4 regions of the Rhodovulum sp. MB263 genome follow, and region 1 is predicted to be linked to each of the others. Evidence: riboswitches for the same ligand, from Rfam matches in the RefSeq annotation. Region 1 holds a riboswitch; each other region holds the start of a gene.

The links. Region 1 has a riboswitch for cobalamin ahead of B5V46_RS03130 (ABC transporter substrate-binding protein). Riboswitches for the same ligand answer to the same signal wherever they lie in the genome.
Region 2: another riboswitch for cobalamin. It lies ahead of B5V46_RS06465 (iron ABC transporter permease); the one in region 1 lies ahead of B5V46_RS03130 (ABC transporter substrate-binding protein).
Region 3: another riboswitch for cobalamin. It lies ahead of B5V46_RS10820 (DUF4198 domain-containing protein); the one in region 1 lies ahead of B5V46_RS03130 (ABC transporter substrate-binding protein).
Region 4: another riboswitch for cobalamin. It lies ahead of B5V46_RS15280 (TonB-dependent siderophore receptor); the one in region 1 lies ahead of B5V46_RS03130 (ABC transporter substrate-binding protein).

Annotation. Positions count from the first base shown of each region.
Region 1 is NZ_CP020384.1:641,114-645,317, forward strand. It holds gene B5V46_RS03120 (ABC transporter ATP-binding protein) at 1-429, opposite strand, end outside; gene B5V46_RS03125 (iron ABC transporter permease) at 426-1,466, opposite strand; gene B5V46_RS03130 (ABC transporter substrate-binding protein) at 1,463-2,473, opposite strand; cobalamin riboswitch at 2,621-2,821, opposite strand; gene B5V46_RS03135 (DMT family transporter) at 3,221-4,129, opposite strand; gene B5V46_RS03140 (ABC transporter ATP-binding protein) at 4,179-4,204, opposite strand, start outside.
Region 2 is NZ_CP020384.1:1,345,950-1,350,153, reverse strand. It holds gene B5V46_RS06470 (ABC transporter ATP-binding protein) at 1-594, opposite strand, end outside; gene B5V46_RS06465 (iron ABC transporter permease) at 591-1,583, opposite strand; cobalamin riboswitch at 1,753-1,954, opposite strand; gene cueR (Cu(I)-responsive transcriptional regulator) at 1,992-2,381, opposite strand; gene B5V46_RS06455 (heavy metal translocating P-type ATPase) at 2,378-4,204, opposite strand, start outside.
Region 3 is NZ_CP020384.1:2,317,101-2,321,304, reverse strand. It holds gene B5V46_RS10830 (cobyric acid synthase) at 1-1,275, opposite strand, end outside; gene cobO (cob(I)yrinic acid a,c-diamide adenosyltransferase) at 1,422-2,075, opposite strand; cobalamin riboswitch at 2,180-2,393, shown strand; gene B5V46_RS10820 (DUF4198 domain-containing protein) at 2,531-3,325, shown strand; gene cbiM (cobalt transporter CbiM) at 3,336-3,953, shown strand; gene B5V46_RS10810 (hypothetical protein) at 3,950-4,204, shown strand, end outside.
Region 4 is NZ_CP020384.1:3,291,179-3,295,382, reverse strand. It holds gene B5V46_RS15285 (ABC transporter substrate-binding protein) at 1-138, opposite strand, end outside; gene B5V46_RS15280 (TonB-dependent siderophore receptor) at 113-1,921, opposite strand; cobalamin riboswitch at 2,052-2,255, opposite strand; gene B5V46_RS19900 (hypothetical protein) at 3,059-3,280, opposite strand; partial or broken gene B5V46_RS15270 (IS5 family transposase) at 4,114-4,204, opposite strand, start outside.

The DNA.
Region 1 (4,204 bases):
CTCGCCGCCCGAAAGCGTATGCCAGTGGCGGGCGGCGAAATCCTGCATGCCGACGGCGATCAGCGCCGCCTCGACCGCGGCCTCGTCCTCGTCCGAGAACGGATGCAGGGCCGAGAGCCAGGGCGTGCGCCCCAGCTCGACCGCGTCGCGGACGGTGATCCGCTCGGTCGTTTCGGCCTGCTGTTCCACCAGCGCCACCCGCTGCGCGACCTCGCGGCGGGGAAGGCGGCTCATGGGGCGCCCCTCCAGCCGCACCTCGCCTTCGCTTGGTGCCCGGATACCGGCCAGCATCCGCAGCAGGCTCGACTTTCCCGACCCGTTCGGGCCGATCAGCCCGAACCTTTCGCCGCGCATGACCGACAGCGTGATGTCAGAGACGATGGCGCGCCCCTGTACCCGCCAGCCAAGGCCTTCCCCGCTCAGGATCATTTCCGGGCCCTCCCCCGGATCAGGATCGCCGCGAAGGCGGGCGCGCCGATCAGCGCGGTGATCACGCCGATGGGCAGCACCTGTCCCGGGATCAGGATGCGCGAGACGATATCCGCCGCGATCAGGAACACCGCGCCCGCCAGCGCCGAGGCCGGCACCAGCAGCCGGTGCCGCCCGCCCACCAGGAACCGCATCGCATGGGGGATCACCAGCCCGACAAAGCCGATGGCGCCAACCAGCGACACGATCAGCGCGGTGACCAGAGCCGCCGTCCCGATCAGCACCGCCTGCACCCGGCGCACGTTGATGCCGAGCGAGGCCGCACTGTCAGCCCCGAAGGTGAAGGCGTCGAGGCTGCGCACATGCCAGAGGCAGACCCCAAGCCCCAAGGCCGCGGCAGGCACGGCAATCAGGCTGTCCTGCCAGCGCGCCCCCGAGAGATTTCCCAGAAGCCAGAACATGATGCCGCGGGCCTGTTCGGCATTGGCGGATTTCGCGATCAGGAAGGCGGTCATCGCGTTGAAGAGCTGTGCCCCCGCAATCCCGGCCAGTACGATCACGCCCGCGGCCTGCAGCCCGGTGCCGCCGCCTGCCGCGCGCGCCAGGGTCGCGACCATGACGAAGGCCAGAAGCGCCCCGGCGAAGGCGCCTGTCGACAGCGAGAGCGCGCCCGCGCCGAGCCCGGCGACGGTGACCGCAACCGCGCCGGTCGAGGCCCCGGCGGAGATCCCCAGCAGATAGGGATCGGCCAGCGCATTCCTCAGCAGGGCCTGCAGCACGACGCCCGACAGGGCGAGCCCCGTCCCGCAGGCGGCCGCCACCACCGCGCGGGCGAGGCGGTAGTTCCAGACGATGCCCTCGTCGATCCGCGCAACCGGGTAGAGGGTGCCGAACAGCTTGTTGCCCAGCACCTGGAACACGGTCGCGGCGGGTATGCGGGTCTCGCCGATCGCGGTTCCGGCGATCAGCGCGGCCAGCAGCACCGGGGGGGCGATCCACCCCCAGTGCCAGCGGGCCCGACGGGCGCCGGACCTCATTTGCTCAGATCGAATCCGGCCAGCGCCGTGGACAGCTCCTCCAGCCCGTAGATCGCCCGCACCGTTGCATCCATCGCCTGGGCGTCCATCACCACGATCCGGTTTTCCCGGACCGCCGTCATTTCCTTCGCAACCGGATCGGTGCGGAGAAACTCAAGCTTCTTCTCGACATCGTCGGCGGGAAAGCGGCGGCGCGTCATCTCGGCCAGCACGATCACCGTCGGGTCGGCCCTGGCGATGCTCTCCCATCCCACGGTCGGCCATTCCTCGTCGGAGGCCACGACATTCTCGATCCCGAGCTCCTGCATCATGTAGCCCGGCGCGCCCTTCCGCCCGGCCACATAGGGGTCGATGTCCATCTCGGCGGACGAGTACCAGAACACCGCCGAGGCCGTTTCGGGCAGATCCAGCGCCCGGGCCTGTGCGATGGCTGCGGCCTCGCGTGCCTTCAGCTCGTCGATCAGTTCCGCGCCCCGCTCCCCGACATCGTGGATCCGCGCCAGTTCCTCGATCGACCGGTAGATCGAGTCGGTCGAGAACATCTCGGTCCGGGTGCCGTCCGACCCGCGGCTGTTATCCTTGCCGGCGCAGTCGCTGGGCAGAACGTAGGTCGGCACGCCGACATCATGGAACATCTCGCGGGTGGCGACGATGCCCTGGGCGCCGATATGCCATTCGTATTGTACGGTCACCAGATCGGGCCGCGCGGCCACCACGCTCTCAAAGCTGGGATCGTTGTCGGCCAGCCGCGCGATCCCGGCATTCAGCTCGGCGAATTGCGGCAGGACATCGGTGAACCAGACCGAGGTGCCCTTCACCCGCTCTGCGAGACCCAGCAGGTAAAGGATCTCGGTCGTGCCCTGGCCGACGGTGACGGTGCGCGCGGGGGCGGCGTCGAAGGTCAGGGTCTGGCCGCAATTCTCCAGCGTGAGGGGATAGTCGGTGGCCTGGGCCATGCCCGCGCAGACCATAAGGGCCGCCGAAAGGAAGGCAGTCTTGGTGTTCATGGAAACTCTCCGGAAATTGGCTTCCGGGCCCCGGGGTTTGCGGGCTGGGCGGATGTCAGTTCTTTGGCTGGCGCAAGACGCGCCTGGCTGAGCACGGCCGAAAGATCCGGGCATGAACATCCCTTTCCCCGGGCAACCCCGCCCGGTTGATGGTGGTTTCATGCCGGCAGGTCTCCTGACTGACGGGTCGTCCGCCGGTCCGGCCTTCCCAGGCAGATGCCCAGTGGCGTTGTCGGACCGCCGCTCGCCGCCTACAGTTGCGGGGGCAGTTTCGGTTCGCGGGACATCTGGCCCGCGGCGAATTCCCTTTTCATTCCCAAACGGGAAACCGGCGACCGAGCACAGAGCATGAAACCCCTATCGGGTCAACTGCCTGCCGGTCGCAGGCGTCATTCCGGAAAACCTTACCTCGAGAGCTCGCGGCCTGTCCGTTCTGTCGGGGCGTCACTGTCCTGAAACGACGAAAGCCCTTCCTTTGGCGGTCCCGCCGCCTGATGCGCTCGGGGCGAGCGGCGCCGGGCTGGAGCGGCCCCGCGCGGGTGCGACCGGAGCCCGGATCCGCCTCGCCGGACCGCTCCACGGCTTTTTCCGTGGCTTTATTGCCGCATCCGCGGCGCGGTCGAAGACCTGCCTCATCGGCTTTGCCCGCAACCGCTATTCCGGCGCGGTCTGTTGCGCTCGGGGCGAGCCGGGCAGGGGCGTCCGGATGCCGGAAGGACAGGCGCCGCCCTTCAAAGCTCGCGGGGACTATTGCCGCCGTGCCGGGCGGGCGACGAAGGCGCCTGTCAGGATCAATGGCCCTGCCAGCAGGAAGGCCAGGCCCGGCAGTTCGGCGAAAAAGGCAAAACCCAGCGCCACGGCCCACAGAACCGAAAGATATTCGAAGGGGGCCAGTGCCGAGGCATCGGCATGGCTGAAGGACAGCGTCATCAGGATATGGGCGATACCGCCCGCCAGCCCGGTTCCGATCAACAGCAGGAGTGTTGCCGGACCGGGCCAGACCCAGCCCCAGGGCAGTGTCGCAAGGCCGATCAGGGCCGAGACCACGGCGAACCAGAAGGCGATGGCTCCGGCGCCTTCGCCCAGCAGTGTCAGTCGGCGCACCTGGATCAGCGCACCGGCCGTCAGAGCCGCGGTCAAAAGCCCCAGGGCCACGCCCAGGGCGCCGCTGTCGGGCAAGGCCCCGGCAAAGGCGGGCAGGCAGAAGGCCGCCGCTCCGGCAAGGCCGAGCACGACACCGCCGATCCGGCCTGCGCTCGGCCTCTCTCCGAGCAGAGCCCAGCCCAGCAGGGCCAGCATCACCGGCGCGAGATAGGACAGCATCGTCGCCTCGGCCAGCGGCAGGAGCCGGATCGTCGCAAAGGAGGTGAACATCGCGACCGCGCCCATCAGGCAGCGACCGATATGTCCCATGGGACGGGACGTCGCCAGCCCGCGGGGCCACTCTCCGCGCCACCACAGGAAGGCGATCAAGGGCAGCAGGGCCACGGCCGAGCGGAAGAACACCACCTGTCCCAGCGGGACGGCGTCGCCAAGCGCCTTCACGCAGACGCCCATCATGGCAAATGCGAGGGTCGAGAGCACCCGCAAGGTGATGCCCAGCCGCTCGTTCCGGCCGGCAGGACGGGGTGCGGCGAAGACCGACCGGTCCGTCATTCTGCCATCATCCGGACCAGGGTCCGGGCCGCGCGCCATACGGACCGTCTCATTCCGCGCTGAACCGGATATGCG
Region 2 (4,204 bases), 700 kb from region 1:
CCGGACCGCCAGCCCCAGATCGTGGAGCGAGACCATCACGAGGCGGCCTTCGGCGGCGAGGCGCGCGAACAGCGCCATGGTGGTGAACTGATGCGCCGGGTCGAGCCCGGCAATGGGTTCGTCGGCCATCAGGATCGGCGCCTCCTGCGCCAGCGCCCGGGCGATCAGCACCCGCGCCTGTTCGCCCCCAGACAGCTCGGTCGCGCAGCGCGTGGCGAAACCGCCAAGTTCGAGGCGGGCCATCGCGGCGTCAACGGCGGCACGGTCGGCGGGTCCGGGACGCTGGCCCGGCCCCAGATGCGGCGTGCGGCCAAGCGCGACCAGGGTCTCGACGCTGACCGGCCAGGCGATCTCGCGCGTTTGCGGCAGCCAGGCAGCGGTGCGGGCACGCTCGGGCGCGGGGAGGCGCGCGAGGCTCGATGTGCCCTTGTGCGGCAGAAGGCCGAGGGCTGCGCGCATCAATGTGGTCTTGCCCGCGCCATTGGGACCGACAAGGCCCACGCAGTCGCCCGGTGACAGCCGCGCGGTGACATCGTCGACCACAGGGCAGGCGCCGCGCCGGACGGTCAGATGCGAAAGCTCAAGCTCGGTCATGCGCCCGCCTCCGCCCGGGTGCGGTAGATCAGCCGGATGAACAGCGGCGCCCCGATCAGCGCGGTCACGACGCCCAGCTTGAGATCGCGGTCGGGCAGCACCAGCCGCACGCCGATATCGGCGGCCAGCAGAAGGGCCGCGCCGCCCAGCGCCGAGGCCGCCAGCAGCCGCCCGGGCCGGGCGCCCACCAGCGGGCGCAGCAGATGCGGCACGATCAGACCGACAAAGCCGATGGCGCCCGCGACCGCCACCCCCGCGCCCACCGAGGCCGCGACACCCAGGACCAGCGCGAGGCGCATCCGCCCGAGCCGGATGCCCAGCGCCGCCGCCGCATCCTCGCCCAGCGTCAGGGCATCGAGCCCGCGGCCGAGCCCGGCCAGCATCAACCAGCCCAGAAGCGTCAGCGGCAGCGCCAGCCAGACATGGGTGAAGGACCGGTCGGCCAGCGAACCCATCAGCCAGAAGACGATATCGGCCGTGGCGTAAGGATTGGGCGAGAGGTTCAGCACCAGTTGCGTCAGCGCGCCCGCCAGCGCCGAAAGGGCGATGCCCGCGAGGATCAGCGTGAAGGCCCCACCGCGCGGTCCGGCCAGAAGCAGCAGCAGCGAGACGGCGATCAGCGCGCCGGTCAGCGCCGAGGCCGGCAGCGCCAGCACATGCGCCGAGGCGAGCCCCGTTTGCAGCGCCAGCACCGCGCCCAGCGCGGCACTCGACGAGACGCCGATCAGACCGGGCTCGGCCAGCGGGTTGCGCATGTAGCCCTGAAGGGCCGCACCCGAGAGCCCGAGGCTCGCACCCACCAGCACGGCAAGGATCGCGCGTGGCAGCCGGATCTCGCGCATGACCAGCACCGCCGCCTCACCGCGCCCGGCCAGCAGCGCCGAGAGGCTGTCGCCGACCGACAACCCGGCCGGACCGATCAGCAGCGACAGCCCGAAAAGCGCCGCCACCAGCAGCGCAAGCGCCCAGAAGAGCCCCTGCCCCCTCATGCGCGCGCTCCGTCCTGGTCGGCCGGTCTTGTCTCCGGATCGTCCATCGCCCTGCCCTTCCCTGCCCTTGCGGGCGGTCCGGGGCGCGGCGGGATCGGGCCAGCTCCCCGGACGGTGATCTGTCTCACCGCTGCGGGCTGGCCGCTCCGGGGCGCGCCCCGCGCCCGGAAAGGGTGATCGTCGCTCCGGCAGGTCTCCTGGCTTGCGGGTCCTTGCTTGGCTGGCCTTCCCGGGCCCTGGCCCAGTGGCATCTGTCAGCCGCGCTCTCCGCCTACAGTTGCGGGGGCAGCCGCGGAGTTGCCCCTGAGAGGGCGCACCGCGTTCCCTTTTATCCGGCCTTCCCGGCCGGAACCGAAGTCGCTCCTGCCTAGCCCATCGGCGCGCATTGTCAAAGCCCTTTGAGCGGGCTCAGCCCTCGCCCGCCAGCCCCTTCAGGATCGGACAATCGGGACGCTGATCGCCCGCACAGGCCGAGACCAGCTCGGCCAAGGTGGCGCGCATCGCCTGCAACTCGGCGATCTTGGCCTCGATCTGCGCCAGATGGACGCGGGCGATCTGCTTCACATTGGCGCTGGCGCGCTCCTTGTCGGTGTAAAGCGCCAGAAGCGCCCGGCATTCCTCGATCGAGAAGCCGAGCGACCGGGCCCGGCCCAGAAAGGTCAGGTTGTGCCGGTCGGTTTCCGAGAAATGCCGGTAGCCATTGTCGCCCCGGGCCGGACGGATCAGACCGATCTCCTCGTAATAGCGGATGGTCTTGGCCGGCAGCCCGGTGACCTTCGAGATGTCGCCGATATTCATGACCCGGCCTCCAGCGGGCCGAGCCCGCGCAGCCGAAGCGCGTTCGACAGCACGAAGAGGCTCGAGCAGGCCATCGCGCCCGCGGCCAGCATCGGCGACAGGAGAAGGCCGTTCAGCGGATAGAGCACGCCTGCCGCCACCGGGATCAGCGCGACGTTATAGGCGAAGGCCCAGAACAGGTTCTGGCGGATATTGGCCAGAGTCCGGCGGCTGACATGGAGCGCATTGACCACGCCCTGCGGATCGCCCGACATCAGCACCACGTCGCCCGCCTCGATGGCGACATCGGTGCCGGTGCCGATGGCAAGCCCCACATCGGCCGCGGCCAGTGCGGGCGCGTCATTCAGCCCGTCGCCGACGAAGGCGACCGGGCCCTCGGCGCGAAGCCCCTCCAGCGCCTCGACCTTGCCGCCGGGCAGAACGCCCGCCACGACATGGTCGATGCCAAGCTCGGCCGCGACGGCGCGCGCGGTCGGCTCGGTATCGCCGGTGATCAGCGCGGTCGCGACCCCCATCCGGTGGAGCCCCGCGATCGCCGCGCGCGCCGAGGGCTTGATCGGGTCGGCCAGCGCCAGCACGCCCGCCGCCCCTCCGTCGATGGCCACGAAAACGGGCGTCGCCCCCGTGGCGGCCAGCGTCGCGGCCTCGGCCTCGAGGGGCCCGAGCGCGATGCCCTCGCGCGCCATCAGCCGTTCGGCGCCCACCAGGACGTCACGGCCGCCGATCCGTCCCCGGACGCCGAAACCGGGCAACGCCTCGACCCCTTCGGCCTCGGGATGATCTGGCGCGGCGGCCAGGATGGCGCGGGCAAGCGGATGCTCCGAGCGGGCCTCGAGCGCGGCGGCAGCGGCCAGGACATCGTCCCTTTCAAAGCCGTCGGCCAGCCGGATACCGGTCAGTTCGGGATGGCCCTCGGTCAGGGTGCCGGTCTTGTCGAAGGCGACCGTCGCGACGCCCGACAGGCTTTGCAGCGCATCGCCCTTGCGGAAGAGAACCCCCATTTCGGCAGCGCGGCCCGTGCCCACCATCACCGAGGTCGGCGTGGCCAGCCCCATGGCGCAGGGACAGGCGACGATCAGCACCGAGACGCCCGCGACCAGCGCAAGCCCCAGCGCCGGGTCGGGACCGACAATCAGCCAGAGCGCCACGGTCAGCGCCGCGACGACGAGGACGGCGGGAACGAAGATGCCGGTGATCCGGTCGGCCAGCGCCTGCACCGGCAGCTTGGCGCCCTGCGCCGTCTCGACCATCGCCACGATCTGGGCCAGCGCGGTATCGCGGCCGACCCGGGTGGCGCGGAATCTCAGCGCGGAGGCGCCATTGACGGTGCCGCCCGTGACTGCGTCGCCGGGCGCCTTGTCGACCGGCATCGGCTCGCCGGTCAGCATCGATTCGTCGACCGGGCCCTGGCCCTCGACGATCTCGCCATCGGTCGGGATGCGCTCGCCGGGCCGGATCTCGATCAGATCGCCGGGCGCGAGTTGCTCGACGGGCCGTTCCTCGAGGCCATTTTCGGTCACCACCCGGGCGCTGCGCGGCTGCAGGCCCAGAAGATGCCGGATCGCCTCGCCGGTGCGGCCGCGGGCGCGGGCCTCGAGGCTGCGGCCGATCAGGATCAGGGTGACGATGACCGCGGCGGCCTCGAAATAGATATGCGCCGTGCCTTCGGGCAGCAGGCCGGGGGCGAAGGTTGCAAGGGTCGAATAGGCCCAGGCGGCGGCGGTGCCGAGCGCGACCAGAGCATTCATGTCGGGCGCGCCCTTCAGCAGGAGCGGCACGCCCTTGACGAAGAAGGCGCGGCCGGGACCGGCGAGGATCGCGGT
Region 3 (4,204 bases), 1.7 Mb from region 1:
CCGCTCGAGCCCCGGCCCCCGGGTCACGCCCATATGCATCTCGTAGCCGGTGACGCTTGTGCCGCTGATCGCATCCTCGGCCGCGATCTCGACCAGCCGCTTCTCGCCGCCGATCTCGGTCTCGATATCCAGAAGCCCCAGCCCCTCGGTCTCGCCCGGCGGGCCCTCGATGCCGTCGGGGTCGCGCACCTTCCGGCCCAGCATCTGGAACCCGGCGCAGATGCCCACGACCCGCCCGCCCCGGCGCAGATGGCCGAGGATGTCGATGTCCCAGCCATTGGCGCGGATCGAGTCGAGCGCGGGCCGGGTGGTCTTCGAGCCCGGCAGCAGTACCAGATCGGCCTCGGCGGGGATCGGCTCGCCCGGGCGGACCCAGCGGAGATCGACGCCCGGCTCGGCCGACAGCGGATCGAGATCGTCGAAATTGGCCATCCGCGCGATATGGGGCACCGCGATCACCAGTCCGGTACCGCCGCCCGAGGCCGGCCGCTCGAGCGCCAGCGCATCCTCGGCCGGAAGCCGCGCGGCGCCCTCGAACCAGTGGGCGACGCCCAGGAAGGGCCAGCCGGTGCGTTCGGTGATCGTCGCGCAGGCCGGTTCGTAAAGCGAGAAATAGCCGCGGAACTTGTTGACCAGATAGCCCGCGATGCGGGCGCGTTCGGCCGCCGTATGCAGGCACCACGAGCCCACCACGGCCGCCATCGCGCCGCCCCGGTCATTGTCGGTGACGAGGATCACCGGCAGATCGGCGGCCTCGGCAAAGCGCATGTTGGCGATGTCGCTCTTGCGCAGATAGGTCTCGGTGCCCGCGCCCGCGCCCTCGACCAGCACCAGATCGGCCCCGGCCGCGACGCGGTTGAAACTGTCCATGACCGCGGGCAGGAGCTTGGGCTTGAGCTTGTGGTAATGCCGCGCGGGCCAGTTGCCCAGCGGACGGCCCCGCAGCACCACCTGCGAGCCGACCATGGCCTGCGGCTTCAGCAGCACCGGGTTCATGTGGATCGAGGGGGGCAGCCCCGCGGCCTGCGCCTGAAGCGCCTGGGCGCGGCCGATCTCGCCCCTGGGGGCGGTGCCGTCGGGGCCGGGAGGCAGGTCGCTGTCGGCGGCGACGGCGGCATTGTTCGACATGTTCTGCGCCTTGAAGGGCGCGACCTTCAGGCCGCGCCGCGCATAGGCGCGGGCGAGCCCTGCGACCAGGAGGCTCTTGCCGACATCCGAACTCGTGCCCTGCAGCATCAGGGCCTTCGCGCGGCGCGGCGGCACCGGGTCGAGCATCGGTACCGAGATTTCGGGCATCGGCGGGGCCGCATCGCCGGGGGGCAGGTCGGGATAGCGGCTCCGGGTCCGGTCAAGGGTCATGGCGGCTCCTGCGACTTTCGGCAGGGGGTGTCGGACGGGGCCCTGCGGATGTCAAGCGCGGCTCAGAACTCGACGCCCGGCTGGCCCTTTATGCCCGAGCGGAACGGGTGCTTGACCAGCGTCATCTCGGTCACCAGATCGGCCGCCTCGATCACCTCTTCGGGGGCGTTGCGCCCGGTCAGGACGACATGCGACAGCGGCGGCTTCTCGGCCTGCAGGAAGGCCACCACCTCGGCCGGGTCGAGATAGCCGTAGCGCAGCGCGATGTTGATCTCGTCGAGCAGTACCATGCGGATTTCGGGGTCGCGGATCAGCTCCCTGGCCTTTTCCCAGCCCTTTTCGGCCGCGGCGATGTCGCGGGCGCGGTCCTGGGTTTCCCAGGTGAAGCCCTCGCCCATGGCATGGAACTGGCAGAGATCGCCGAAATGCGAGGTCAGAAGCCGCCGCTCGCCGGTATCCCAGGCGCCCTTGACGAACTGGACCACGGCACAGGGCATCTGATGGGCGATGCAGCGCAGGATCATCCCGAAGCCCGAGGAGGACTTGCCCTTGCCGGTGCCGGTATGCACCAGGATCAGCCCCTTCTCGCCGGATTTCCCGGCCATGATCTTGTCGCGCGCGGCCTTCTTCTTGGCCATCTTGCTGGCATGGCGGGCGTCGTCGGCTGCGGTATTGGTGGGGGCGGTATCGGTGGCGGCGGCGGTCTCGTCGGTCATGGGGGCTCCTTGCGCGTGTCGGGGACAGCTTAGCGGGCGGGGCCGCCGCGTCAAACCCGGGCCGCGCGGCGGTTGTGCCGATTGACAAGTCCCGAGCTGCTTGCAATGACGGATGCGTGACCGGTTCGCCCGGGCCCGAGGGTCCGGACGTGAAAAGGGAACGCGGTGCGCCCGTCCGAAGGGACGGGCAATTCCGCGGCTGCCCCCGCAACTGTAAGCGGCGAGCACGGCTGAGAACGCCACTGGGGAGGCCCCCGGGAAGGCCAGCCAAGCTGAGACCCGCAAGCCAGGAGACCTGCCGGCCGCCCGTTTCCCCGCAAGGGAGGCGGTTTCCACCGGACGCCGGGGTGCGCGTCTGGCCCGGTTCGGCCGCAGCCCGGCCGCTCCGAGCCTCTCATCCCGTTCGTCCTTTCTCCCGCGGCCTGTCCGGCCGCTCATGTTGAAAGGCAACGACCTTGATCTTCCACGGCAATCTCGTAACCGCCGCGCTGGCACTGACCCTCGTTCCCGGGGTCGCGGCGGCGCATTTCCAGCTGGCCTATACCGAGCAAAGCCTCATCGACGCGCCCGGCGACGTGCCGGTCAAGCTGATCTTCTGGCATCCGCAGGAAAGCGGGCCGGTCATGGATATGGGCGAGCCGCTGGAATTCTACGCCATCCATCGCGGCGAGCGGATCGACCTCAAGCCGACGCTCAGCCAGACCGTCTTTCGCGGTCCGCTGAACGAGGCTGTGGCATGGGATGGCAGCCTGCCGGTCAAGCGGATGGGCGATTACGTCCTGGTGACGGTGCCCGCGCCCTATTACGAGGACTCCGAGGATATCTACATCCAGCAGATCACCAAGACCTACGTCAACCGCGGCCAGATGCCCACCGACTGGGACGGCCCGCAGGGGCTCAAGGCCGAGATCCTGCCGCTGGTCAAACCCTATAACGTGATCGCGGGCTCGACCTTCACCGGGCGGGTGCTGTCCGAGGGCGCTCCGGTCGCGGGTGCCGAGATCGAGATCGAATACATGGCGGCCGAGCCCGACATGGCGACGGGCGCGCCCAAGCCCGCGACGGCGGGGCCGTTGCCGGGCGGCGCGGTTGTCGCGGTGACGGACGAGAACGGCTATTTCACCTTCGGCGTGCCGAAGGCGGGCTATTGGGGCTTTGCCGCGCTGGGGGTCGGGCCCGATACCGAACATGAGGGCAAGGAACTCAGCCAGGATGCGGTCCTCTGGATCCGCGCCTTCGATCTGAAATAGGGGCGGGGCCATGCATATCGTGGACGGGGCGCTGGCGGCGCCCGTGGTGATCGGCGGTGCGGTGCTGGCGGCCGGAGGCGTCGCCCGCGGGTTGCGCGATCTGACGCTCGAGAAGATCCCCGCCGCCGGGATGCTCTCGGCCAGCTTCTTCGTGGCCTCGCTGATCCATGTGCCGATCGGCCCGTCCTCGGTGCACCTGATCCTGAACGGTCTGGCCGGGCTGGTGCTCGGCTGGGCCGCCTTTCCCGCGCTGTTCGTGGGGCTTCTGCTCCAGGCGGTCTTCTTCGGTTTCGGCGGGCTGACGGTGCTGGGGGTCAATACCCTGAACATCGCGCTGCCCGCGGTGATCGTGCATTACCTCTGCCGGCGCGGGATCGCGTCCGGCAGTCCGCGGACCGCCGCGATCTGGGGCGGTATCGGCGGCGCGCTGGCCATCGCGCTGACCGCCGCGCTTGTCGGTGTCGCCCTCGCGCTCAGCGGTGCGGCCTTTCTTCCGGCGGCCAAGCTGGTCTTTCTCGCCCATGTTCCGGTGATGGCGATCGAGGGCCTGCTGAGTGCCGCAGCCGTCTATCTGGCCATCCAGGTCAAGCCCGATCTCTTTCTCAGCCTGCAAGGACCCGCCCGATGATCCGCCCGATTTTCCTGACCCTGGCGCTTGTTCTGGCGCCCATGCCCGCGCTCGCGCACAAGGTGATCGCCGCCGCCTATCCCAGCGGGGCCCTGATCGAGGGCGAGGTCGGCTTTTCCAATGGCGACATGGCCGTCGATGCCCCGGTCGGGGTGTTCGATCCCGAGGGCAACCGCCTCGGCGAGACGATGACCGATGCCGACGGTCTGTTCACCTTCCGCCCGACGCGCGCCGTGGCCCATGTCTTCCGC
Region 4 (4,204 bases), 1.2 Mb from region 1:
GACCAGCATGGCAAGCTGGTCGGTGCAGAGATTCATCGACACCACCCGCCCGGGCGGGTCGGCCAGCGCCGCGGTCCCGGCAAGGGCCAGGACCGCGGCGAGGCGGATCGCGCTAGAAGGAGGCACGCAGGCCCACATAAAGCGCGCGGCCGGAGGTGTTGTAGCCGCGGAAGGTCTGGTAATCGTCGTTGAACAGGTTTTCCACGCGCAGATAGGCCTCGGAGCTGTCGGTGAGGGCATAGCTGACCATCGCCCCCGCCAGGGTATAATCGTCCAGCGCGCCCTCGCTGTCGACGCTGTCCGTGCTGCGCTGCAGGGTCAGGCGGGCGTTGGCCCTGTCTCCGAGGGCGGTGTCGATCCCGAGCATGAGATCGTGGCGGGGCACATGGATGCTGCGCCCTTCCGAGCCCCGGGAATCGGTATAGGTGTAGTTTCCGAAGATATGGGCGGTCTGCGACAGGGCATGGCGGGCCGAAAGCTCGATGCCTTTCGAGGTCGTGGTGCCGGAGACCTGTTTCGTCACATAGGTGACGTCGTCATAGCCGATGAGATCGTCGATTTCGGTATGGAACAGGGTGGCCTTGACGAAGCCATTCGTTCCGAAGCGTTTCTCGAGGCCGAGTTCTGCGCTGCGGCTGCTTTCGGGCTTGAGGTCCGGATTGCCGTAAAGTGTGTCGAAAAGCTGGTAGAGCGGCGGCGTACGATAGCCGGTGCCGAAGACCGCGCGCAGGATCAGGTCGTCTTCGAGCCGCCATGCCAGCGCCAGGCGACCCGTGGTCTGGTTGTCGAAATCGGAATAGTCGTCATGGCGGAGCGAGAGGGACAGGTCGGCCGCGTCGCTGAGGGCATATTGCAGCTCGCCGAAAACGGCGGTGCTCTCGGTATTGAAGTTCCCGGACGAGATGTCTGCTTCTTGTTCCGACCAGTCCGCGCCGAAGGACAGTCTTGCGGCCTCGGTCAGGTCGGCCGAGCCGAGATAGGACAGCGTGCGGCGTTTGCCGGTGAGAGAGTTTGGGCTCCAGCCCGGAGAATTGTAGCCCCGCTCGGTCTGGGTCCAGGCAAAGGCCAGTTCGTTTTCCACCTTGCCGATGTAGAAACCGGCGAAGGCCCGGACCCCCTTCAGGGTTTCGGATGATTTAGTTACCGGCGAGGTATCCGTGGCGCCTATGTCATAATCGGTCTTGTTGTCGGAATAGAGGGCGGAAAAGCCCAGGGTCAGCTGCTCGGTCATATCGAATTCTGCCGAAAGCAGGATCAGGTCCTGATCGAAGCCGTCGGATTCCCTATTGCCGTCCCGGGCCGAGAAACTATGGGTTTCGACATGCGACATGGTCAGGGCGATCTGGCCGCGATCGGTCATATTGCCAAAGCTCAGCGTGCCGGAATAGGTGCCGTAGGTCCCCGCCTCGACCTCGGCCCGTCCCGACAGGCCCGGGCGATCGGGACGCCAGCTGGTCATGTCGATGACGCCGCCGATCGCGTTGGCGCCGTAAAGCGCCGATTGCGAGCCCTTGAGAACCTCGATGCGGGACGCGAGGCCGGGGGTGAGGATGCCGAACTGCAGCGAGGGCGGAATGCCGGATGGATCGGAGAAATCCATGCCGTCGATTCGCGTGGCGATATAGCCGTTGGACAATCCGCGGATGCGCAATGTGGCGGTCTGGCCAAGCCCGCCATTCTGCGCGATCGTGACGCCCGGCAGGGTGGCGAGGGTCTCGCCCAGATTCTGCCCGCCCGCCGCGATCTGATCCCGGTCGAGGGTCTCGACCGTGGCGCCGGTCCGGTTGGTGGCGACGGGGGTGAGGCTGGCGCTGGCGGTGATCTCGTCGAGAAGGAGGCTGTCGTCGAGATCCTCGGCGAGGGCATGGAGGGGCGCGAGGGCGGCGAGGCCGAGCCCGAGGCAGAAGCTGGATCTGGTCATGTCCGTTCCGGTCTGTCGAACCGCGATGCGGCCCGTATTGTCGAGAGGCCCTTGGAAAGACACGCTTTCCGCAGACGGTGAAAGCGTCACCACTGCGGATTTGCCGCCGCCCGTCGCGCGCCCCGCGGACCGGCTGGGTGATCGTCCTGGCAGGTCTCCTGGCTTGCGGGTCGTCGCTTGGCTGGCCTTCCCGGGGAACATCCCCAGTGGCACGATCAGCCGCGCTCGCCGCTTACAGTTGCGGGGGCAGCCGCGGCATGAGCCCCTTGCGAGGCCGCACCGCGTTCCCTTTTCATCGCCCGTCGCCGGGCGAACCAAGACAGTTTTCGGTTAATCCGGGCCTCCGGACCTGTCAAGCGGGACGCCGGGGCGGCAGGCTGCGACGATTGCGGCCGGTTCGGTGCCGGGCGTCAGCAGTAGTGCGGCCTCGCTGCCATGGGCGACCCGGACCGGCAGCAGAGCCAGGGACGGCGGCGCACGCAGGATCGCACAGGCGATCTCCGGTTGGGCGGCGGCGGGCAGGGCGGGCTGCCCCGGCGTGGTGAAGCCGGTCAGTCTGTGGCTGAGGTCCGGATTGCCGATCGCGTCGACGATGCGTCAGGCGCGCAGCCGGAGCCCGGCGGTGGCGTGCTCCCAGCGGGTCGTCGTCGGCGGGGGCTGCCCCGTCCGTCCTGCCGCGGTCGGACGGGGTGGCGGGTCCGGGAGAGCTCCGGTCACGCCGGGCGGCCGCGCGGATCGCCCCGACCGGACAGAAAGTCCCGGTCGGGGCGATCAGGAAGGCCGGTGGTGTCGTGGCGACCGGCGGATGGGCGGCGACAAGGCTGCGGACCGGGTCCTGAAAGGCGGCGAGAGGCGGCGCGTCGCGGTCGCCCTGCGCATCGGGCGGTTCGGCCAGAAGCGGCGTCGCGGTTCGGGCGGCCGGGCCGGGTCGGGTCGGCCGATGCGCGGCATATGACGGCGCACGACCAGCCGCCGGTTCTTCTGGCCGTTGCCAGCGGCGCGCGTCACCTCGCGTGGCGGGATCGTCCCGGAGATTTCGGTCAGCGGGGCATCGGGCTGGCTTTTGACGCCGCCGGATCCGGAGCTGTCGCAGAAGGTCTTCGCGCCTTCAGGGGAATGGGACCGGAGATGTCAGCCTTATTCGCTGCGCCGCGTCTGGTGCCGGGCGGCTGCGGTCGCGATCTCGGCGATGGCCTTGCGCCTCTGAGACAGCGCGGCTTCGACCCCGGTATCCGGTCCGACCAGGGCGCAGAGCGCTTCGTCGGGATCGCGGGACGCCCGCACGAAAATCTCGATTTCGCCATAGCGCATCGGCGTGGCATCGCGGGGCGGTTGCCCGGTGCCGGAGACCTCGGTCAAGGCGGTGGCTTGATCGTCCAGACGCAGGGCGCCGCGGAGATAAACTGCATAGAAATATGCGCGCGGCTGGGGCTTTTCGGCCCGAGGCCTCGGCCCCAGCCGCGTCGGAAGGTCGACGAATGCGATGGCGCGGCAACCGGGAATTGGGGTCTTCATGGCCTGAATGGGAACGGTGAAGGGCATCTGTGGAGGGCGTCTCCGAAATTGCGGGGGCCGCCGGGGCCATGGGGCCGACCGTTCAGGTCGGGTGCGGCGCGTGGCCCGAGCCCTCGTTGCGGCCCGGATGCGGGCGGCGGGTGCGGCTTGCATCGACCTGGTCCGGGCGCGGGCGGCACCGTGCCGGGGCGCAAACCGATCGGCAGGAAACGGGGGCAGCGGTGGAGCGACCAGCGACACGCCAGGCCGGGTCTAGCCGCATCGGTCCCGCCTCCTGACGGGGCCCGCCGCCGATCCCGCGCGGGATCTGCCTCAGGGCGGGGCCAAGCGCCTCTGCCCCGCTTGCCGCCCAGCCGGACGAGGCGCCGCGCGCCGCGGTCGGCGCGATCGGCAGGACCTCCGCGACCGGCCCGGCGGTTCTGCGATGGACCGGGTGCAATACCCGCTTGCGGTCGTTGCGGAGGCGAGCCTGTCGAACCGGGTCAGCAGCAGCAGGCTCGATCTGCCCGGATGGGGGGCGACGAGCTCCCAGATCGCGGCTTCGGACCAAGGGCGCGAGGCCTAACAGGGTGCTGAAATAGTCGATTGGTCGGAACGGCTTCCTCCGTTCCTGCCATTGCGCTGCTCCTATCCGCCTTCTTCCCGCCACGCGGCATGCTGGTCGGGGGTCTCCGCCCTCAAATCGCCAGTATTCGCGGCAGCCAGGCAAGATTTGCCGCCGCCAGGGCGAGGATGAAGCGGGACCGCACCCGCTCCACGCCGCGACAG